3 regions of the Geobacillus thermopakistaniensis genome follow, and region 2 is predicted to be linked to each of the others. Evidence: riboswitches for the same ligand, from Rfam matches in the RefSeq annotation. Region 2 holds a riboswitch; each other region holds the start of a gene.
The links. Region 2 has a riboswitch for S-adenosylmethionine ahead of mtnW (2,3-diketo-5-methylthiopentyl-1-phosphate enolase). Riboswitches for the same ligand answer to the same signal wherever they lie in the genome.
Positions count from the first base shown of each region.

Region 1: linked by a shared signal. The riboswitch ahead of metK (methionine adenosyltransferase) and the one ahead of mtnW (2,3-diketo-5-methylthiopentyl-1-phosphate enolase) in region 2 are both predicted to bind S-adenosylmethionine.
Region 3: linked by a shared signal. The riboswitch ahead of T260_RS126455 (hypothetical protein) and the one ahead of mtnW (2,3-diketo-5-methylthiopentyl-1-phosphate enolase) in region 2 are both predicted to bind S-adenosylmethionine.

Region 1 is NZ_AYSF01000028.1:69,586-75,668, forward strand. It holds gene pckA (phosphoenolpyruvate carboxykinase (ATP)) at 1-730, opposite strand, end outside; SAM riboswitch class I at 949-1,063, shown strand; gene metK (methionine adenosyltransferase) at 1,193-2,404, shown strand; gene T260_RS135350 (gamma carbonic anhydrase) at 2,427-2,975, opposite strand; gene tbcS (tetraprenyl-beta-curcumene synthase) at 3,314-4,423, shown strand; gene mnmM (tRNA 5-(aminomethyl)-2-thiouridylate-methyltransferase MnmM) at 4,471-5,058, opposite strand; gene T260_RS135335 (YtzC family protein) at 5,344-5,607, shown strand; gene T260_RS135330 (hypothetical protein) at 5,626-5,790, shown strand; partial or broken gene T260_RS135325 (MDR family MFS transporter) at 6,001-6,083, shown strand, end outside.
Region 2 is NZ_AYSF01000056.1:7,195-13,277, forward strand. It holds gene T260_RS127875 (ZIP family metal transporter) at 1-538, shown strand, start outside; gene mtnD (acireductone dioxygenase) at 585-1,127, opposite strand; gene T260_RS127865 (methylthioribulose 1-phosphate dehydratase) at 1,162-1,794, opposite strand; gene mtnX (2-hydroxy-3-keto-5-methylthiopentenyl-1-phosphate phosphatase) at 1,791-2,453, opposite strand; gene mtnW (2,3-diketo-5-methylthiopentyl-1-phosphate enolase) at 2,450-3,691, opposite strand; SAM riboswitch class I at 3,763-3,871, opposite strand; gene T260_RS127850 (pyridoxal phosphate-dependent aminotransferase) at 3,956-5,143, opposite strand; gene T260_RS127845 (carbon-nitrogen family hydrolase) at 5,241-6,053, shown strand.
Region 3 is NZ_AYSF01000063.1:7,778-13,860, forward strand. It holds gene T260_RS126480 (helix-turn-helix domain-containing protein) at 1-669, opposite strand, end outside; gene hutG (formimidoylglutamase) at 674-1,642, opposite strand; gene T260_RS126470 (PaaI family thioesterase) at 1,784-2,200, shown strand; gene T260_RS126465 (PaaI family thioesterase) at 2,556-3,038, opposite strand; gene T260_RS126460 (VOC family protein) at 3,219-3,602, opposite strand; gene T260_RS126455 (hypothetical protein) at 3,619-3,975, opposite strand; SAM riboswitch class I at 4,026-4,130, opposite strand; partial or broken gene T260_RS126450 (ABC transporter substrate-binding protein) at 4,181-4,990, opposite strand; gene T260_RS126445 (ABC transporter permease) at 4,951-5,862, opposite strand; partial or broken gene T260_RS126440 (ABC transporter permease) at 5,879-6,083, opposite strand, start outside.

The DNA.
Region 1 (6,083 bases), on a different contig from region 2:
TCGAGAGCGTCGTTTTTCCCGTTCCCGACAAGCCGAAAAAGAGGGCGACGTCGCCTTCCTGGCCGACGTTGGCCGAGCAGTGCATCGGCAGGATGCCTTGTTCCGGCAGCAAATAGTTCATCACCGAGAAAATCGATTTTTTCATTTCGCCGGCATACTCGGTGCCGCTGATCAACACGGTGCGCCGTTCAAACGAGATGATGATGAACGCTTCCGAGCGCGTGCCGTCAACTTTCGGGTCGGCTTTAAAGTTCGGCGCGCAAATGACGGTGAATTGCGGCTCATGCGCGGCGAGCTCTTCGGCGTTCGGCCGGATGAACAGCTGATGGACGAACAAGTTGTGCCAGGCGAATTCGTTGACGACTTGAATCGGCAGCCGGTATTTCGGATCGGCGCCGGCAAAGCCTTTAAACACGAACAGTTCATCTTTCTTCATTAAATAGTCGAGCACTTTGTCGTACAGTTTATCAAACGTCTCCGGAGACATCGGCTGGTTGACCGCGCCCCAGTCGATCGTTTGCTTCGTTGACGGTTCTTCGACGATGTATTTGTCTTTCGGCGACCGCCCTGTGTACTTGCCGGTTGTCACCGCGACGGCTCCGGTGTGCGTCAGCCGTCCTTCGTTCCGTTGCAGGACTTTCTCGACGAGCTCGGCGACGGACAGTTGATGATGCACGTACGGTTTTTGCAGCAATAAATCAAGCTTATTCGTCATGTTTGCGATCCCCATATTCAAAACCTGCCTTCTTTTTGTAATCACTCTTGAAAATAGTATAACACATTTTTATTAATAGTCCATACTAATTGTGTGGGTTTTTCAAACTTTATTTTGCCCAATGTGTTGGTTTCCTTGAGGAAAGAATTTTCGCGGCTGGAAATGATAAAAAATGAATTTTGATAGTTGACTTTGCCGATTCCGTTGCGATAAGATAAGTCATTGAACGGATACTCTTATCCCGAGCCGGTGGAGGGACAGGCCCGATGAAGCCCAGCAACCGTCACAACTGTACATGTGTGAAATGGTGCTAACCTGTGGCAAGGCGCAGTCCTTGAACGATAAGAGTGAAAGGAAGCAATACGATTGCCATGACCTTTCCTCAGCCGTTACAGGAAAGGTTTTTTATATTGCGAAGGGAAAAAGGGAAATGAGTTCCGTGTCGCCACATTATGCCAAGAGGAGGAAACAAACCGAATGTCAGCCAAACGCCGCTTGTTTACTTCAGAGTCTGTGACGGAAGGACATCCGGATAAAATTTGCGACCAAATTTCTGACGCCATTTTGGATGCCATTTTGGAAAAAGATCCAAACGCCCGCGTCGCCTGCGAAACGAGCGTTACGACCGGGCTGGTGCTCGTGAGCGGGGAAATCACGACATCAACATACGTGGACATTCCGCGCATCGTCCGCGATACGGTCCGGGAGATCGGCTACACGCGCGCCAAATACGGATTTGACGCCGATACGTGCGCGGTGCTGACATCGATTGACGAACAATCGCCGGACATTGCGATGGGGGTGGACCGGGCGCTCGAGGCGCGCGAAGGTCAGATGACTGACGAGGAAATCGAAGCGATCGGCGCCGGCGACCAAGGATTGATGTTTGGGTTCGCCTGCAATGAGACGGAAGAATTGATGCCGATGCCGATTTCGCTTGCGCACCGCTTGGCGCGCCGATTGGCGGAAGTGCGCAAAACGGACGTCTTGCCGTACTTGCGGCCGGACGGGAAAACGCAAGTGACGATCGAATACGATGAAAACGGCAAACCGGTGCGCGTCGATACGATCGTCGTTTCCGCGCAGCACCATCCGGAAATTACGCAAGAGCAAATCCAGCGCGACATTAAAGAGCAGGTCATCAAGCCGGTCGTGCCCGCGGAGCTGCTTGATGAGAACACGAAATATTTCATCAACCCGACAGGACGGTTTGTCATCGGCGGTCCGCAAGGGGATGCTGGGTTGACGGGGCGCAAAATCATCGTCGATACGTACGGCGGCTACGCCCGCCACGGCGGTGGCGCGTTCTCGGGCAAAGATCCGACGAAAGTCGACCGCTCGGCGGCGTATGCGGCCCGCTATGTCGCGAAAAACATCGTCGCGGCAGGACTGGCCGACAAATGCGAAGTGCAGCTTGCCTACGCGATCGGCGTCGCTCGCCCAGTTTCGATTTCGATCGATACGTTCGGCACCGGCAAAGTGTCGGAAGACATTTTGATTGAAGTCGTGCGCAACAACTTCGATCTCCGCCCGGCGGGCATCATCAAAATGCTCGACCTTCGCCGCCCGATTTACAAACAGACGGCTGCTTACGGCCATTTTGGGCGTACGGACATCGACCTGCCGTGGGAGCGCACCGACAAAGCCGCCTTGTTGAAAGAACAAGCGCTGGCGTTGGCGGACAAGTGATGAAAGAAAAAGAGCTGCCTGATCACGGCAGCTCTTTTTTGTCGGCGCACGATGTCCGCTGTTGCTGCAGCGCTTTGTAATACTGCCCTTTCTCGACATATTCGCGGCGGATGCGCTCCATTTCGCGGATATCGTCTTCCGTCAGTTCGCGGACGACTTTCGCCGGCCGGCCGAGGGCGAGCGTGTTGGGCGGAATTTTTTTGCCCGGCGGCACTAAACTGCCGGCGCCGATAAACGCGCCTTCCCCGATTTCCGCGCGGTCCAAAATGATTGAGCCCATGCCGATGAGCGCGTTTTTGCGAACGATGGCGCTGTGCAAAATGACTTGATGGCCGACCGTCACCCCGTCCTCAATGATAAGCGGATTGTTTGGACTTTGATGCAAAATTGAGTTATCTTGAATATTGACCCGGTTGCCAATCACCGTTGGCGCCACATCGCCGCGAATGACGGTATTGAACCAAATGCTTGTCTCTTCGCCGATCACGACATCGCCGGTGATCGTCACATAGTCGGCGATAAAGGCGGAGGCGGCAATTTGCGGCGTTTTGCCTTTGTATGGGTAAATCATGGGCGTTCGTTCCTTTCTGTTGCAAAATCGATCGTTCACCATGTATTGTACAACGCTGCGTCCAAATCGCCAACGAAAGCGAGCGCGCCTAATCGGGATTGGTGAAAAACGTTTCGTTTCGCCCGATGAGTGGTTGGGATCGGGGAAGAAGATCCGATTTCACAAAGCTTCTCAACGTGAGAAGAACCGTTGTTGAGCGGCTTTTTCATTCCGTCGCCAACCCTTTTATGGTTTGCCCCGGCCGCATTGATGGCAATACTGGAAGACGAGATCGCAAGCTGTTCAGACGCGAAACGATTTTGGTTGCCGATAAGATGGAAATGCTAGGAGACGAGACCATGGTGTTTGCACCTGAGGTGAGCCGATTGAACATTCCGAAAAACCCCATCGCCTTGATGAAAATGGTGTATCGTGACGTGCTTCCGCTTGTCCACCGCGAGCTTGCCTATTGGCGGCGCCAGGCCGAGCGCATTCCCGACCCGGAATTGCGGCGCCAGGCGCTCGCGAGCATCGCTTCGAAAACGTTCCATTGCGAAGGCGGCTCCATTTTGGCGCTCTTGGCCGGAGAAAACATGGAGGATTGCATCCGCTTTATCGTTGCTTACCAGACGATCAGCGATTATTTGGATAATTTGTGCGACCGCAGCACCTCGCTCGATCCGCTCGACTTTCGCGCCTTGCACGATTCGATGCCGGACGCTTTGACGATCGGAGCAGAGCCGTCGAACTATTACCGTCATCGCCGCGAACAGGAAGACGGCGGCTATTTGCCGGCGCTCGTCCGCACGTGCCAAGAGGTGCTCGAGACGGTGCGCCATTATGAGACGATCGCCCCATTTTTGCATGAATTGGCCGGATATTATTGCGACTTGCAAGTGCATAAACATGTCGAAGCGAGCGAGCGGGTGCCGCGGCTGGAGAAATGGTTCGCGCAATACAAAGACGCCTTGCCGCCGATGGAGTGGTATGAGTTTTCCGCCTGCTCCGGTTCGACACTCGGCATTTTCTGCCTCGTCGCCTATGCGTTTGGCGAATCGCTGCCGCCGGAGATGGCGAGACAAGTGCGCGACGGTTATTTTCCTTACATTCAAGGACTGCACATTTTGCTCGACTATTTGATCGATCAGGAGGAAGACCGGGACGGCGGCGATTTAAACTTTTGCTTTTACTATCCGAATGAAACGGTGATGCTTGAGCGGCTTTGCCATTTCATCGAAGAGGCCGACCGCCATGTCGGCGCCCTTCCGCACGGCGAGTTTCACCGCCTTATTCACCGAGGGCTTCTTGGGTTGTATTTGTCGGATGCCAAGGTGAAAAAGCAGCGCGGGCTGCGCCGGCTGGCGCGCCGGCTCGTCCGCGCCGGCGGGGCGGCGTCGCAGTTTTTCTATTGGAACGGAAAAGCATACCGCTTTTGGCAGGAGCGGCAAAAACGGCTGTCCTTTTCATAAGGGCGGCCGTTTGCTTGTATTGGCAAAAGGGGCGGGATCCGATTGAATCAGGCGCCCTTATCCGCCCGGGTTTCGAGCGCGAGCAAAAACGGCGGGTTGTTTTGCCGATTGATGAATTCGTATTTCAAGGCATGGACGCGCCGTTGATCAAGAGAGCGGACGTAATCAAGGAGCGCGTCGCGTTCGCGCTTTCCTTCCGGATGGCCGTGGTAGACGACAAGAACGATGACGCCGCCCGGCTTCATGACGGAAAGCAACTGGCGGACCGCTTCGATCGTCGATTCCGGCTGGGTGACGATTTGCTTATTGCCGCCCGGCAAATAGCCGAGGTTGAACACCGCGCCGGCGATGCGCCCGTGTACATCGGCGGGAAGCGCCTCAAGCAGTTCACTATGGCTTCGCTCGAACAACGTCGCCCGCCCGCATAGCCCATGTTTCGCGAGGCGGGCGGAAGCGGCGGTGATGGCCTCAGACTGAATGTCAAAGCCGAACACATGGCCGAAATCCCCGACGCGTTGGGCCAAATACACGGTGTCGTGCCCGTTGCCGACGGTCGCGTCGACGGCGATGTCGCCTTCGTTGACTGCTTGATCAAGCAAAAAGCGGGCAAACGGCAAAATGTTCATCAAAGCCATCGGTTGGCCCCTCCTTGTGATCGTTTCATCGTTTACGTTGGCAGGCGTGGCGTTGCGCCAAAGTGTCGGATGCCATCGCTTTTCCCCTAAACTTTCCATCCTCTGCGCCGGCGTGACAGAAAACCTTGAGCTGACCGACATTGATCGAGCTGAACGAAGATCCTCACGTCGGCATTGTAACAAAAACTTCATGGAAAATCGACCGCTGCCAATCATTGGCGTGATACGGCCGGCCTATGCGGCGCATAGTAAACATGAGGGAATATCACGAAACGAGGTGAGCGCATGGCGACAAGACAATCCGTTGAGGAATTTTTGCAGCGGTGTGAAGATGTGATCCGCTACGCGAAAGAGCAATATACGGAAGCGCAAAAGCAGGAGCATTACAACATCACCGAATACACCAACGCCCAGCAGATGCTCGAGCAGACGGTCATCGATTTAGCGCACTTGGCGCGAAGCTGCAACGCCCAGCAGCGCGAGCAGCTGCATCGGATGCGGCTCCAACTGGAGCAATTGCAAAATGACATGATTTTGCTTGACCGCTGAAACGAGGAGGAACACAACATGAAGCGACGCTTGAAACAAACGAATCCGGAACAAAAAACACGCAACGGCCAAAACAATAACGATCTTGAGCTTGGTCAAGACTTTGACCCGGTGAAGCTGGCGAAAAAGCAATACGAGGAAACGGGCGGCCAACCGATCCGCTCCAAGCAGCGGAACGGGTGACGACAAGCCAAAGGGGCGGAAGCCGCTCCGTCTTGTTCTTCTTTTCGCGCAGGAGCCCCGCTTCAAAAGCCATTGTTTCCGTGGGGAGTTAGTTTGGCAAAAAAGTGGCGGACGCATCGGAACGCTCCGCCTTTTTGATTGCATTTTTTCCTGTTTTCCCCTACAATTATTTCGGAACTCAAAATAAAAGCCAGAAAAGGATGATGACCGATGCCCCGCGCTCTTTGGTGGCTGCTTGTCGGCATGGCGCTCAATGTGACAGGGGCGTCGTTTCTATGGCCGCTAAACACGAT
Region 2 (6,083 bases):
AACAGTAGGGCTTTCCGCTGGCGTACTTATTTTGACGTTGCTTGAAATGACCGTCCCCCATATTGACTTGGAACATACAAAAAGCGGCTTGCAATTTGATGAAAAAGCGATGCTCATTATTGCCGCCATTACGTTGCACAATTTGCCTGAAGGTCTGTCGGTCGGGGTCAGCTACGCCTCCGACAGCTCTTCCCAAATCGGCAATTTAATCGCCCTGGCGATTGGCTTGCAAAATGCACCGGAAGGGTTTTTGGTCGCTTTGTTTTTAATCAACCAGCAAATCGGGCGCTTGAAGGCGTTTCTGATCGCCACGTTGACCGGAGCCGTGGAAATCGTCACATCGCTGCTCGGTTTTTACTTAACCTCCCTTTTTCGTGGGCTCGTTCCGTACGGGCTGGCGTTCGCCGCGGGGGCGATGCTGTTTATCATTTACAAAGAGCTCATTCCCGAAAGCCATGGCGATGGAAATGAACGGACATCGACGTACGCGTTTATTGTCGGCATTTTGTTTATGATTTTTCTAACACAATCGTTTTAACGAAAACAACCCCGCTGCCTGTATATAAGCAGCGGGGCGTTCATTGTTATTGGACGGCTTCCTCTTTTTCTTCATATGGATGAGCGACCCAGCCGGACGGGTCGATAAACAAGCGCACCGCAACGACCCGACGGTCATCCATGAGCGTAAAGTAATGCGGATTCCCTTCCGGCACGGAAATGACGTCGCCGGCTTCAAGCTCTACATCAAAATAGCCGGTTTCTTTGTCGCCTTTGATGATGAAAATGCCATGGCCGGCCGTAATGGCGCGCACTTCATCTTCCGTATGGATGTGCACTTGTTCAAATTTTTTCAGCAACTCATCCAAGTTCGGCGTCGCGTCGGACAGAGCGACGATATCCCACGTTTTGTAGCCGCGGCGCGCCGCTAAATCTTCAATTTCGTCTTTGAACGTCGCTAAAATTTCATTTTTTTCTTCATCTGTCAGAACATATTTATCGCGCAAATGCTCCGGCAGTTTCGTGATGTCCCAATGTTCATACAACACCCCTTGACTGTTCAAAAACGCGCGCACATTGTCTTCTCCTTCAATCACTTGGCCCGTTTTTCTCACTTTGATGACTGCCATTGTTCACATCCTCCTTTGGAAAAATGTATATGGATTAGCCAACCGGCAGGCCGGCCCGCTGCAAAAGCAGCCGCTTCACCTGCCAGCGGAACAAAAACTCCCATGCCTCCAAATGTTTTTTCGCTTCAAACGCTGTACGCCCCCAGACCGTGATGCCATGGTTTTGGATCAACACGGCGCCGGCGTCGCCATGGATATAGTTCGCAAACTCCCGAGCGAGCGTTGGAATGTCGGCGTAATTGTCAATGATCGGGATGCGCACGGCGGCATTTTCCTCCCAAATGCCGAACGCCTTGATGATTTCCTGGCCGGAAAAGACCGCTTCCCCGTTTTGCGCATACAGTTCAGAAATCAAGTTGTTGTCGACCGTATGAACGTGCAAGACGCAGCCGGCATTCGTCCGTCCGTAAATTTCCGCGTGCAAGAGCGTCTCGGCCGAGGGCTTCAAGTTTGTTTCCTCCGCCGGTTTTCCGGCGGCGTCAACGAGCAGAAAATCCTCATCCGTTTGCTTCCGCTTATCCTTGCCGCTCGCTGTCACCAAAAACGTCAATGGGTCGTCCGTCACCTTGATCGACAAATTGCCGCTTGTCGCGAAAAACCAGTCGCGGGCGGCGAGCTCAGCTTTCACTTCCGCGAGCTCGTTCCACTTTTTCACGACAATGCTCATACGATCACCTCCATTCGCTGCAACGCATCAATCACGTCAAAAAACGTTGCAAACGGCGCATGCGGCAAGCCGAGCTCTTGGCATTTTTGGAGCAGAAAATCGCGCGCCATCACGTAATCCGCTTGCTTCGCCACCGCTAAATCCGTAATCGAATCGCCGATGACGACATGGTATCCGTCCGGGCGGGCAAGCTTGCGAAGGAGCGATGGCTTGCAGCAGCCGCAGCCGTTTTGGCACTCACCGTCGCATGCATGCGGCCATGTGATGCGGATCGTCTCACCGCTGAAATCGGAGCCGTTGCAAAAAATGCGCTCCGGTTCAATGAGCCCTTCAAGCAGCGGATAGACAAAAAAGTCGATGCCGCCGCTGACGATATAAAGCGGAATGCCTCGCTCTTTCGTAAACGCGACAAACTCTCGGAATCCCGCGCGCAACCGAGCGGTGCGCCGCAGGAAATCCACAATTTCATCCTTCAACGTGGACGGAAGGAGGGAAAACATCTTCCCCACTCCTTCCTGAACAGAAATGCGCTCAGCGAGAATGTCGTCTTTTAACGCCTCCCACTCCGGCGGGGCGAACTGTTTCATAATCGCGATGATGTTGTCGTTTTCCGTAATGGTGCCGTCAAAATCACAAAAGAGAACGAGCTGTTTCGTCATGCTTCCACCTCAACGACGCCCCAGCGGTCGATCGCTTTTTGCAGCGCTTCGTTTTCTGCAGCCGCCTCACGAAGCGGACGGCCGGCCAGCACCGCGTCGATCGCCGCGCGAAACGCCCGGCCGCCCCCGATCGCCCCGTCCGGATGGCCGTGAATGCCGCCGCCGGCGTTGACGATGGTGTCAAGGCCGAAATCGCGGATGATGAGCGGCACCAATCCCGGGTGAATGCCGGCCGACGGCACCGGAAACGCCCGGGCAAACGGCTCTTGGTCGTCGGTGAGCGCCCTTGCGATGCCAAGCGCCTGCTCACGCTCCAAGGCCACGCTGCCATACGGCGACGGGAACAGGACAAAGTCGGCGCCGGCGAGCCGCAAAAGCTTTCCAAGCCAAAGCGAAGGCGCCACCCCATAAAATTCAGACGGCGTAACAGCGCCGCTGAACGCCGGGTGAGCCATAATCGGCACCACAATCTCCTCATCCTCGCGCAACGCCTGCAACACGTCAAGCCCATAAGCGAAGACGTTAAACAACAGCACATCAGCGCCAAGCTCGGCGGCTCGTTTCGCTTTGTCCTTTAACGCAAACGTTTTGCCGGTCAAGTTGACGGCATACAACGTCCGCTTGCCTGTTTGTTCGTACACTTCCTGAAGCGCCGCCTTGCCCTCGGTGATCCGCTTTTCAAACGGAAGAAGTTCGCTGTCAAACAAAATTTCATCGTCTTTGACCAGGTCAACGCCGCCGAGCGCCTGTTTTTTCAATTCCGACGTCAAGTACGCCAAATCGCGGCCGATCATGCCTTTAAAAATGCTCATCAACAGTGGGCGGTTATGCACCCCGACTCGGTCGCGAATGCCGTCGATGCCAAAGCGCGGCCCAGGAAACTGTCGCTTCCATTCATCCGGAAACTCTAAATCAAGCAGCCGCACTTCACCGTCGAGCGACAGCTTGCCGAACGTCGTGACCAACAATGCCGGCAAATCGGCGCTGAAGTTGACTGTCGGGTAGGCGATTTTGACGATCGCCCGCTTCAGCCGCTTGCCGAAATAGGCGTTTACCCGCTCGCTTTCGCCAAGCTCGTCAATAGCGACGACTTCCCCTTTATGTTTGCGAAGCTGCTCCTGCTCCAACGCCGGCAAGTCGGTCCACGTGCCGATCGTCAAGCCGAGCGCGATCCCTTCCGCCTTTTTCCGAATGTCTGTTTCATCATGAAGCAAATACGTTGCCATCACTGCACTCATCGTTCATCCCTCTCAATCTCGAAATAAAAACGCCTCTTCATAAGAAGAGGCGTCACTCATCCATGGCGCTCTTCTTATCTCTCAGCGTTTCCGCTGCAAGAATTAGCACCGTGCTTGGCGCGCGCCAAGCCGGTTGCCGGGCTTCATTGGGCTCGTCCCTCCGCCTGCTCTTGATAAGAAAGCCTGCTCGTTTATGCACTTGTCAAACAATTGGCAAATTTACTTTGAATTATGACATCGCCGATTGGCGTTGTCAATCATTTTTCAAAAATTTTTTTCGAACAATCCAAGGCGGCCGATCCGCTCCGCTGCTTCGCGAAGCCGCGCTTCATCGGTCAAGAGGCCGACGCGCACATACCCTTCGCCGTGCTCGCCGAACCCGATGCCTGGGGCGACGGCGACATGCGCCCGCTCAAGCAGCATGTCGGCAAACTCAGCGGATGATATGCCTTTTGGCAGCGGAAGCCAGGCGAAAAACGACCCATATGGCGCCGGCGCTTCCCAACCGATCTCGCAGAGCGCAGCGATGAACGCATTGCGGCGCGCCTCATACAATGCGACCAACTCCGTGACACAATCTTGCGGACCAAGGAGCGCCGCGGCGGCCGCTTCCTGGATGGCGCCGAACAAGCTGACATACAAATGATCCTGCAAAAGCTCAAGCGCCCGAATGATCCGCTCGTTGCCGACGGCAAACGCCACACGCCAGCCGGCCATATTGTATGTTTTCGAAAACGTATAAATTTCGACGCCGACGTCTTTCGCCCCATCGGCTTCCAGGAAGCTGACCGGTTTCCGGCCGTCAAAGCCGATCGCCCCATAAGCGAAATCGTGCACGACGGCAATGCCGTGCTTGGCGGCAAACGCCACCGTCTCCGCGAAAAATTCCTTTGTCGCCGTCGCACCGGTCGGATTGTTCGGATAGTTTAAAAACATGAGCTTCGCTCGGTCGGCGACCGACTCCGGAATGGCTTCGTAATCCGGTAAGAATCCGTTTTCCGAAGAAAGCGGCATCATCTCCATCCGCGCGCGGGCAAGCGCGATCCCCGACCAATAGTCCGGATAGCCCGGGTCCGGGACAAGCACCACATCGCCCGGGTTGACGAGGCAAAGCGGCAGCTCGACAAGCCCGGCCTTGCCGCCGAACAAAATGGCGACTTCGCGGTCTGGATCGATGTTCACCCCGTATTCACGCGCGTAAAACGCGGCGATGGCTTCTTTCAAAAAGAAGTAGCCTTGAAACGGCGAATATTTATGGTATTTCGGATTGGCCGCCGCCCGCTGCATCGCCTCGACGATATGCTTTGGCGTCGGCTGATCCGGGTTGCCTTGCCCTAAATTGATCACGTCGCATCCGGCCTTGATTTTCTCCCCGACTTTTGCGACAAGCGAGGCGAAAAATTGCTTTGGCAGCTGCTCAAGCAGCTCGGAAAAAGGAATTTCCATCGTCATCGCCCACACCTTCTTAAAAAATTCTTGAAATTCTAGTGCAACATCATATATCGTAAAAAGCAAAATGTAAAGCAAAATTTTTTCGAGGTGAAAACTCATGACGATCCGCATCGCCTGCCTCCAGCTTGATATTGCGTTTGGCGACCCGAACGAAAACGAACGGTGCGCGGAAAGCGCCATTGAATCGGCCGTCAAGGACGGCGCGAATATCATCGTGCTGCCGGAATTATGGACGACCGGCTACGATTTGACGCGCCTAGATGAGATTGCCGACGAAGGCGCCGAACGGGCGAAAGCGTTCGCCTCCCGCCTAGCGCAAGCACACAACATCCATCTCGTCGCCGGCTCGGTCGCTAAAAAAACAACAACCGGCGTGACGAACACGATGATCGTGGCCGACCGGAGCGGTCAAATCGTCGGCGAATACAGCAAACTCCATCTGTTCCAATTAATGGATGAACATTTGTATTTGCAGCCGGGAAGCAGCTTAGGCTTGTTTTCGCTCGACGGGCTTGCATGCGCCGGGGTCATTTGCTATGACATCCGCTTTCCGGAGTGGATTCGCGCCCATGCTTTGGCTGGGGCGGAAGTGCTGTTTGTCGTCGCCGAATGGCCGCTTCCCCGCCTGCACCATTGGCGGACGCTCTTGATGGCGCGGGCGATTGAAAACCAATGCTACGTCGTCGCCTGCAACCGGGCTGGCCGCGACCCGAACAACGTCTTTGCCGGCCATTCGCTCGTCATCGACCCATGGGGCGAAGTGATCGCCGAGGCGGACGAGAAGCCGGGCATTCTCTCGGCCGACATCGATCCCGCACTCGTTGCGGACGTCCGCGCGCGCATCCCGGTGTTTGCCGACCGCCGGCCGCACGACTACGAAGCGGCAAAAAATTTTTTCAAAACGTATTGACAATCGATTGATCGACCATGTATCATTCGA
Region 3 (6,083 bases), on a different contig from region 2:
CACGACAACCGCGAGCGGCTCATGATGCTCCTCTTCCCAATCGCGCAACAGCTTCCACGCCTCTTCTTTCCCGTCGCCCGGCAAATCGGGAAGCAGGCAAACCGCCATATGGGTGAGCGGCAATACGCGCGCCCGTCCGCGAAACGGATAGCTCGTTAAAAAGCGGATCACTTCCCGAGACAAGGCAGGCTGTTCCGCCTGCACAAGCCATACATGGGTGGAAGCTGCGGCGGGGTCATCGTAAAATAATGCGCGGTAGTCGTCATGGCCGTCAAAACCCGCTGTCAGGCTCGAGCGGCTGTTGGAGGAAAGCGAAACCGCCGTCCTCAACGCTTGTTTCAGCTTGGCGGGCTCAAGCGGCTTCACAAGCAAATCGACGCATTGCCAGTCGATGGCTTGTTTCGCCCGCGCAAACGTCGCCTCGGCCGTTGCGGCAATCACGCGTTGGCAAAACAAGCGGACGTGGGATGTCGCCTTCGACCATCGTTCATACGGAATCATATCCAGTTCGACGTACAATAGCTCCGGCGCCTCCCGCTCAAGAAACGCCATCATCTCCTCGACCGTAGCCGCCGTATACACCCGCTCAATCGGCAAGGAATACGCGGACACGAGCCAGCGGATCGCTTCTCGTTCCTTGTCGTCCCGTTCGGCAATGACCAATTTCACGTTCTCACCGCCTTGGCTGCAAGCGTCGAAAATGAAGGAGCGCTTCCATGCAAAAGGCGGCGGCCAACGCCACCGTTTTTCCGCCTTCATCCCAGAGTGGATTGACTTCGCAAAGATCGACGCTGATCGTTTTCGGATGAGAAACGATTCGGCGGACGAGAGCGCGCACTAGCGACGGAGCGAGTCCAAACGGCGACGGCGCGCTCACCCCCGGCGCGGCAGCCGCGCTGATGGCGTCCATGCAAATGGTCAACATCACGGCATCGTGATGAGCGGCAAATTCCTCGATTTGTTCATAGGCGGCCTCGATCGGCCCTGCGGTCAGCTCGTCTTCAAGCATGTACCGGCAGCCGTACGTCTCGGCCGCCGCAAACAGCGCCGCCGTGTTGCCAAGCCGCTGAATGCCGAGGCAGAAGTAACGGACCCGTTCGTCTTGATCCAATATTTGCCGAAACATCGTCCCGGACGTCGGCCCGTCATCGTACGGGCGCAAGTCGAAATGGGCGTCAATGTTGAGGATGCCAAGGCGGGCTTCGGGCCCGAGCGCTTCGCGAACGCCCAAGTAATGGCCGTACGCCGTCTCATGGCCGCCGCCGATCACGATAGACGCCATCCCGTTTTTCAGCAGGCGGGCGACCGCCTTCCCAAGTTCAGTCTGGCTTTGTTCGAGCCGTTCATCGACGCAAACGACATCGCCTGCGTCATAGACAACGACCCCTTCCGGAAGATGCCAAGGCAGCCGGGCCAGCGCCGCTTTGACGGCGGCCGGCGCCTCTTTCGCCCCTTGGCGGCCTTGGTTGCGGCGCACTCCTTCGTCGCACGCAAACCCGATGAATGCCGCCGCTCGTTCCACCGTCTCCAATGGCTGCGACAAATCGAGCAAGCGAATGCGCTGATGAAGACGAAACGCCTGCTCATCGCTCACGCTGTCAATCCGTCCCGTCCAACGGCCGGCGTCTGGCGGTTGATACATGAGACCATCTCCTTTCCATCATCAGCTGCTTGTTTCTTTCGCCACAGCTTTGCCGTTCTCCTCCTCATGCACGCGAAAAGAGGAAATCGCCGCCGTTTGGCGAATAAAAAAACATGATTGACAACAGAAAGGGTGTTCCACATGAAGCCAATGACCAACTTGCACGCTGTCATCGCCGGTCAAAGCGCGCCGCCCCCATGCGACGAAACGCTCGGCGTCCGCCTGACGGAAGCCCGAGACGGCTATGCGAAAGGCGTATGGACGATCAGCGAATCGCTGCTCAACGGCAACGGGGTGATTATGGGCGGGTTCGTCGGGGCGGCGGCGGACATTCTCATGGCGTATGCGGTGACGACCTTGCTTCGCGATGACCAAATGCACGCCTCCATCAACTTGCAGACGACGTTTCACCGCCCAGCGGCGGCTGGAGAAGCCGAAATCGAGGCGCGGGTGGAAAAGTTCGGGAAAACCGTCGCCTATGTAACCGCCATCGTGCGGCAAAACGGCAAAGAGGTGGCGAGCGCCACGTCGTCGGTGCTGATCATGGACAAACCGTGAAGGTGATGGATCTCCAAAAGGCGTTTTTGCGCATGCTCGTTCTCCTTGGATTCGACGAGTCCAAACAGCAGCTGCTGTTGTTGTTTTGAAACGCATGGAAAGCGATGATCAGAGGAATCCGAGAAAACCGGCGAAAAACGATGATGTTCGCCAAATCGGTGGTTTTGTTGAAAAAGGAGAACCAATTTCACAAGGTTTCCCCACTTGAGAAGAGGCGTTGTCGAGTTGCCTTTTTCATGACATCATCAGTCCTCAATGGCGAAACGAGGTGAGGCGCAGCCGTTTTCGACCAGTTGCCAAGCGCCGGAGAAAGCGCTGTCAAAAACAGCCGCTCTCCGGCGCCTTTTGTTGCTTGTTACCCACGGACAAACGTTTTCGGCATTACGACGGCGACGACTTGCCCGCGGGCGCACAGTTCGCCGTTGGCGAACACTTCGGTGTCCACTTTCCATTTTTTCGGATGAATCTCCGTCACAGTGCCGACGGCGACAAGCGGCACTCCATGCGGCGTCGGCTTGACGAAATCGACGTGAAGCGACGCAGTGACAAAGCGCGGCGGCGTTTCCCCGCTCCCTGGTTCATGGCCGTTTTTCCGATGCAAGGCAAGCGCCGCTGAACCGGTGCCGTGGCAATCAATGAGCGAGGCGATCAGCCCGCCGTACACAAACCCTGGAATCGCCGTATGTTCCGGACGCGGCGTATACACCGTCACCGTTTTGTCGCCCCGCCACCCGGTGCGAAAATGGTGGCCTTGTTCATTCAGACGCCCGCAGCCGTAGCACCAGGCGAATTCATCAGGGTAGTCGTCTTGAATCGCGTGCACGATCATTTCTTCCACGTCATCCTCCCCCTCTCTTTTTCTAGTATACCATTGAATCGAGAAGACGACGACTCCTACATGGACGGTTGTTGTCTAGCGGCAGGCAAGGCCATACGAAGAAAAATGGAACGAAGCGCCAATCGCCAGACGGCAAATTCATAGGCGGCCCAAACAGCTGGCCGCCTAGCGTGACGCCATTTATCGAGCAGGCTCGTAAAACTCGATCCATTCGCCGTCGGGCCCGAGGAAGAACAAATATTTTGCTCCGTTCGGAAGTGTCGTTATTTCTTCCCACACAAGCGGCACACCGAGCGACTGAAGCCGTTCTTTCTCCTGCTCAATGCCTTCCACCGTAAACGCCACATGGTGCACTTTTCCTTCCGTCGGCAAATCCGGATTGTATCCTTCGATCAGCTCGACAATGATCGAGCCGCCAATCCCTAAAAACGCCAATTTCATCGTGCCGTTCGTATGAATCATTTCGTCGAGCAGCTCCAAGCCGACAACATTTTGATAAAACTCTTTCGATGCCTCGATGTCTTTCACTTGAATGCCGACATGTTCAAATTTTTTGACTGCCATTCGTCCCTCTTCCTTTCTATGACTCAGTTAACCATACTGCTTGTAAATACGGCGTCATCTGCATCGGGAAAATCCCTTTTTTCCCAAGCTCTGTCCATATGTAGCGGTCAAGGGCGTACGGTCCGTCCGCCTTCCATTCGTCCGCCTCACTGTTGGTCAACAACAACGAAAAGGCTGTTCCTTGCGCTTCCCCATACAAATGAACGTATCCGTCCCCACGGTCGACATGCACCGCCGCCTTAGGGTCAAACCGGATGAGCTCCGCCTGCACACAGCGCATGACACAAACGGCGAACGCTGCGGCAGGGAGATGAGCGGCCATGCAAGCGCGGAGCGAAACCGCCTCCTCCACTGTTTCTCCTTCACCTCCCATCGACAAAAACCCCCTTCGCCTCGGAATGATGCGAAAGGGGCCATGAGCCATTCTTATCATCCAAAGCGAAACCGCTTTGCGGGTGTTAGCACCTTGCCTGCGGCAGGTTGCTGTGGGGTCATCAAGCCCGTTCTCTCGCCCACTCTTGATAAGACGTATGCAATTTATCTTCTATCTTATCATACATCATCAAAGGCAACAATCGTCATTGTTCGACTTCCGGTTGCTCGGACGTGACGCCGACATCTTTCCACGTCAGTTTCGAGCCCGGATCGACCGTGAAGTTGGCGACGCGGTTGTTGACGGCATAAATGGCCGAACGATACAACGTCGGAATGACCGGAACTTCTTCGTTCATCAGCTTTTGCCATTCACTGTAAATTTTCCGACGATATTCTTTGTCAAACGCCTGTTCGGAATGGCCTTTTTCCAACAGTTCATCGTTTTTCTCATTCACCCAGCGCGAGTAGTTGAACATGACGTTGCGGCCGTACAATCCGTACGGGTCGACGTCCGTTCCCGTTCCCCAGGCGGCAGCGTAAACGTCCACTTTCGGGTCATCTTTTTCAACCATGTCATAGAACGAGTTGAACTCCGCCAGACGGCCGTCCACCAATTGGACATCCAAGCCAACGTCTTTCCAGCATTGCATGTAAAACTTCGCCAACGGCTCGGCAATATCGCCGCCGCTCATCGCCAAAAAGTTGATCGTAAACTTTTTGCCGTTCGGATCTTCGCGCAAGCCGTCGCCGTCCACATCTTTATAGCCGGCCTCATCAAGCAGCTGTTTTGCTTTTTCCGGATTATACGTGTACCCTTTGATCGAGCTGTCATGGTATCCCGGGAACGACGGCGGGATCAGCGTGGTCGCCGGGAAGCGCAAGCCGTGGTACAAGCGATCAGCCACTTCTTGGTTGTTGATGGCGTACGCCATGGCTTGGCGCAGCTTTTTGTTCTGGAATTTCGGATTGTCCATCACATTTTCTTGCTTTTTCGCATCCCAATGACCGAGTTTAACGCTTGGCCGATGAAATTTATGCACAGCATCATCACCAAAATGAGCAATGATGCAGGCAGCCATACCCACCATTTGTTTTGCAGCACATCGGGATTGGTCGCATAGCTGACCAGCGTCCCAAGGCTTGGCGTGCTCTCCGGCAGCCCGAACCCCAGGTATGTAAGACCTGACTCAATGCCGATGTTGCCGGCTAAGTTCAACGTCAAATTGACGATGATAATGGAGCTTAAGTTTGGCAAAATTTGAAACAAAATGATTTTCCAATCCGGCGTCCCGAGCGTCTTGGATGCGCTGACATAGTCCAATTCCCGCTCGGCAAGCGTCTTGGCGCGAATGAGCCGGGCTTTGCCCGTCCATAAAAACGCGCTCATAATCAAAATGAACGTCGCCACATTGTATTTCGGGACGATGGCTACAAAGACGATCACCAGCATTAAAAACGGCAAGACGAGAATAAAATCGATGATGCGCATGATGACGTTGTCGATCCAGCCGCCGAAATAGCCGGCCACAAGCCCCACCACAAGGCCGATCGCACCTGTGATTAGCGTAATCGCCAGGCCGATCGTAAAGTAATTGCGGGCTCCAATGATCAGCTGGCCGAACACATCGCGGCCGCCATAATCGGTGCCAAGCCAATGTTCCGCCGATGGCGGCGAATGAATGGCCAAAAAGTCTACCTTTACAATTTCCTCTTGGTCTAAAAAAATGGAAGCGCCGTAGACAATCAGCAAAATGACGGACAATATAATGAGCGAAACAAGAGCCAGCCGATCGCGGACGAGCTCCCGCCACATAATCGAAAGAGCGGAAGGGCTTTTCTCACTGGCTATTTCAACTGGAGCAGGACGGTTCACCTCAATTTTCATATTCCACGCCCCTCCCTTACTCAATGCGAATGCGCGGATCGACCGCACTTAAAATAATGTCAGAAAGCAAGGTCCCCACAAGCGTCGCGACCCCGGAAATCATCACAAGCGCCGTTACGACGCTGTAGTCGCGCTGCATAATCGACTGCAAAAACAGTTGTCCAAGCCCTGGATAACTGTAAATGGACTCTAAAAACACGGAACCGCCGATGAGCCCCGTA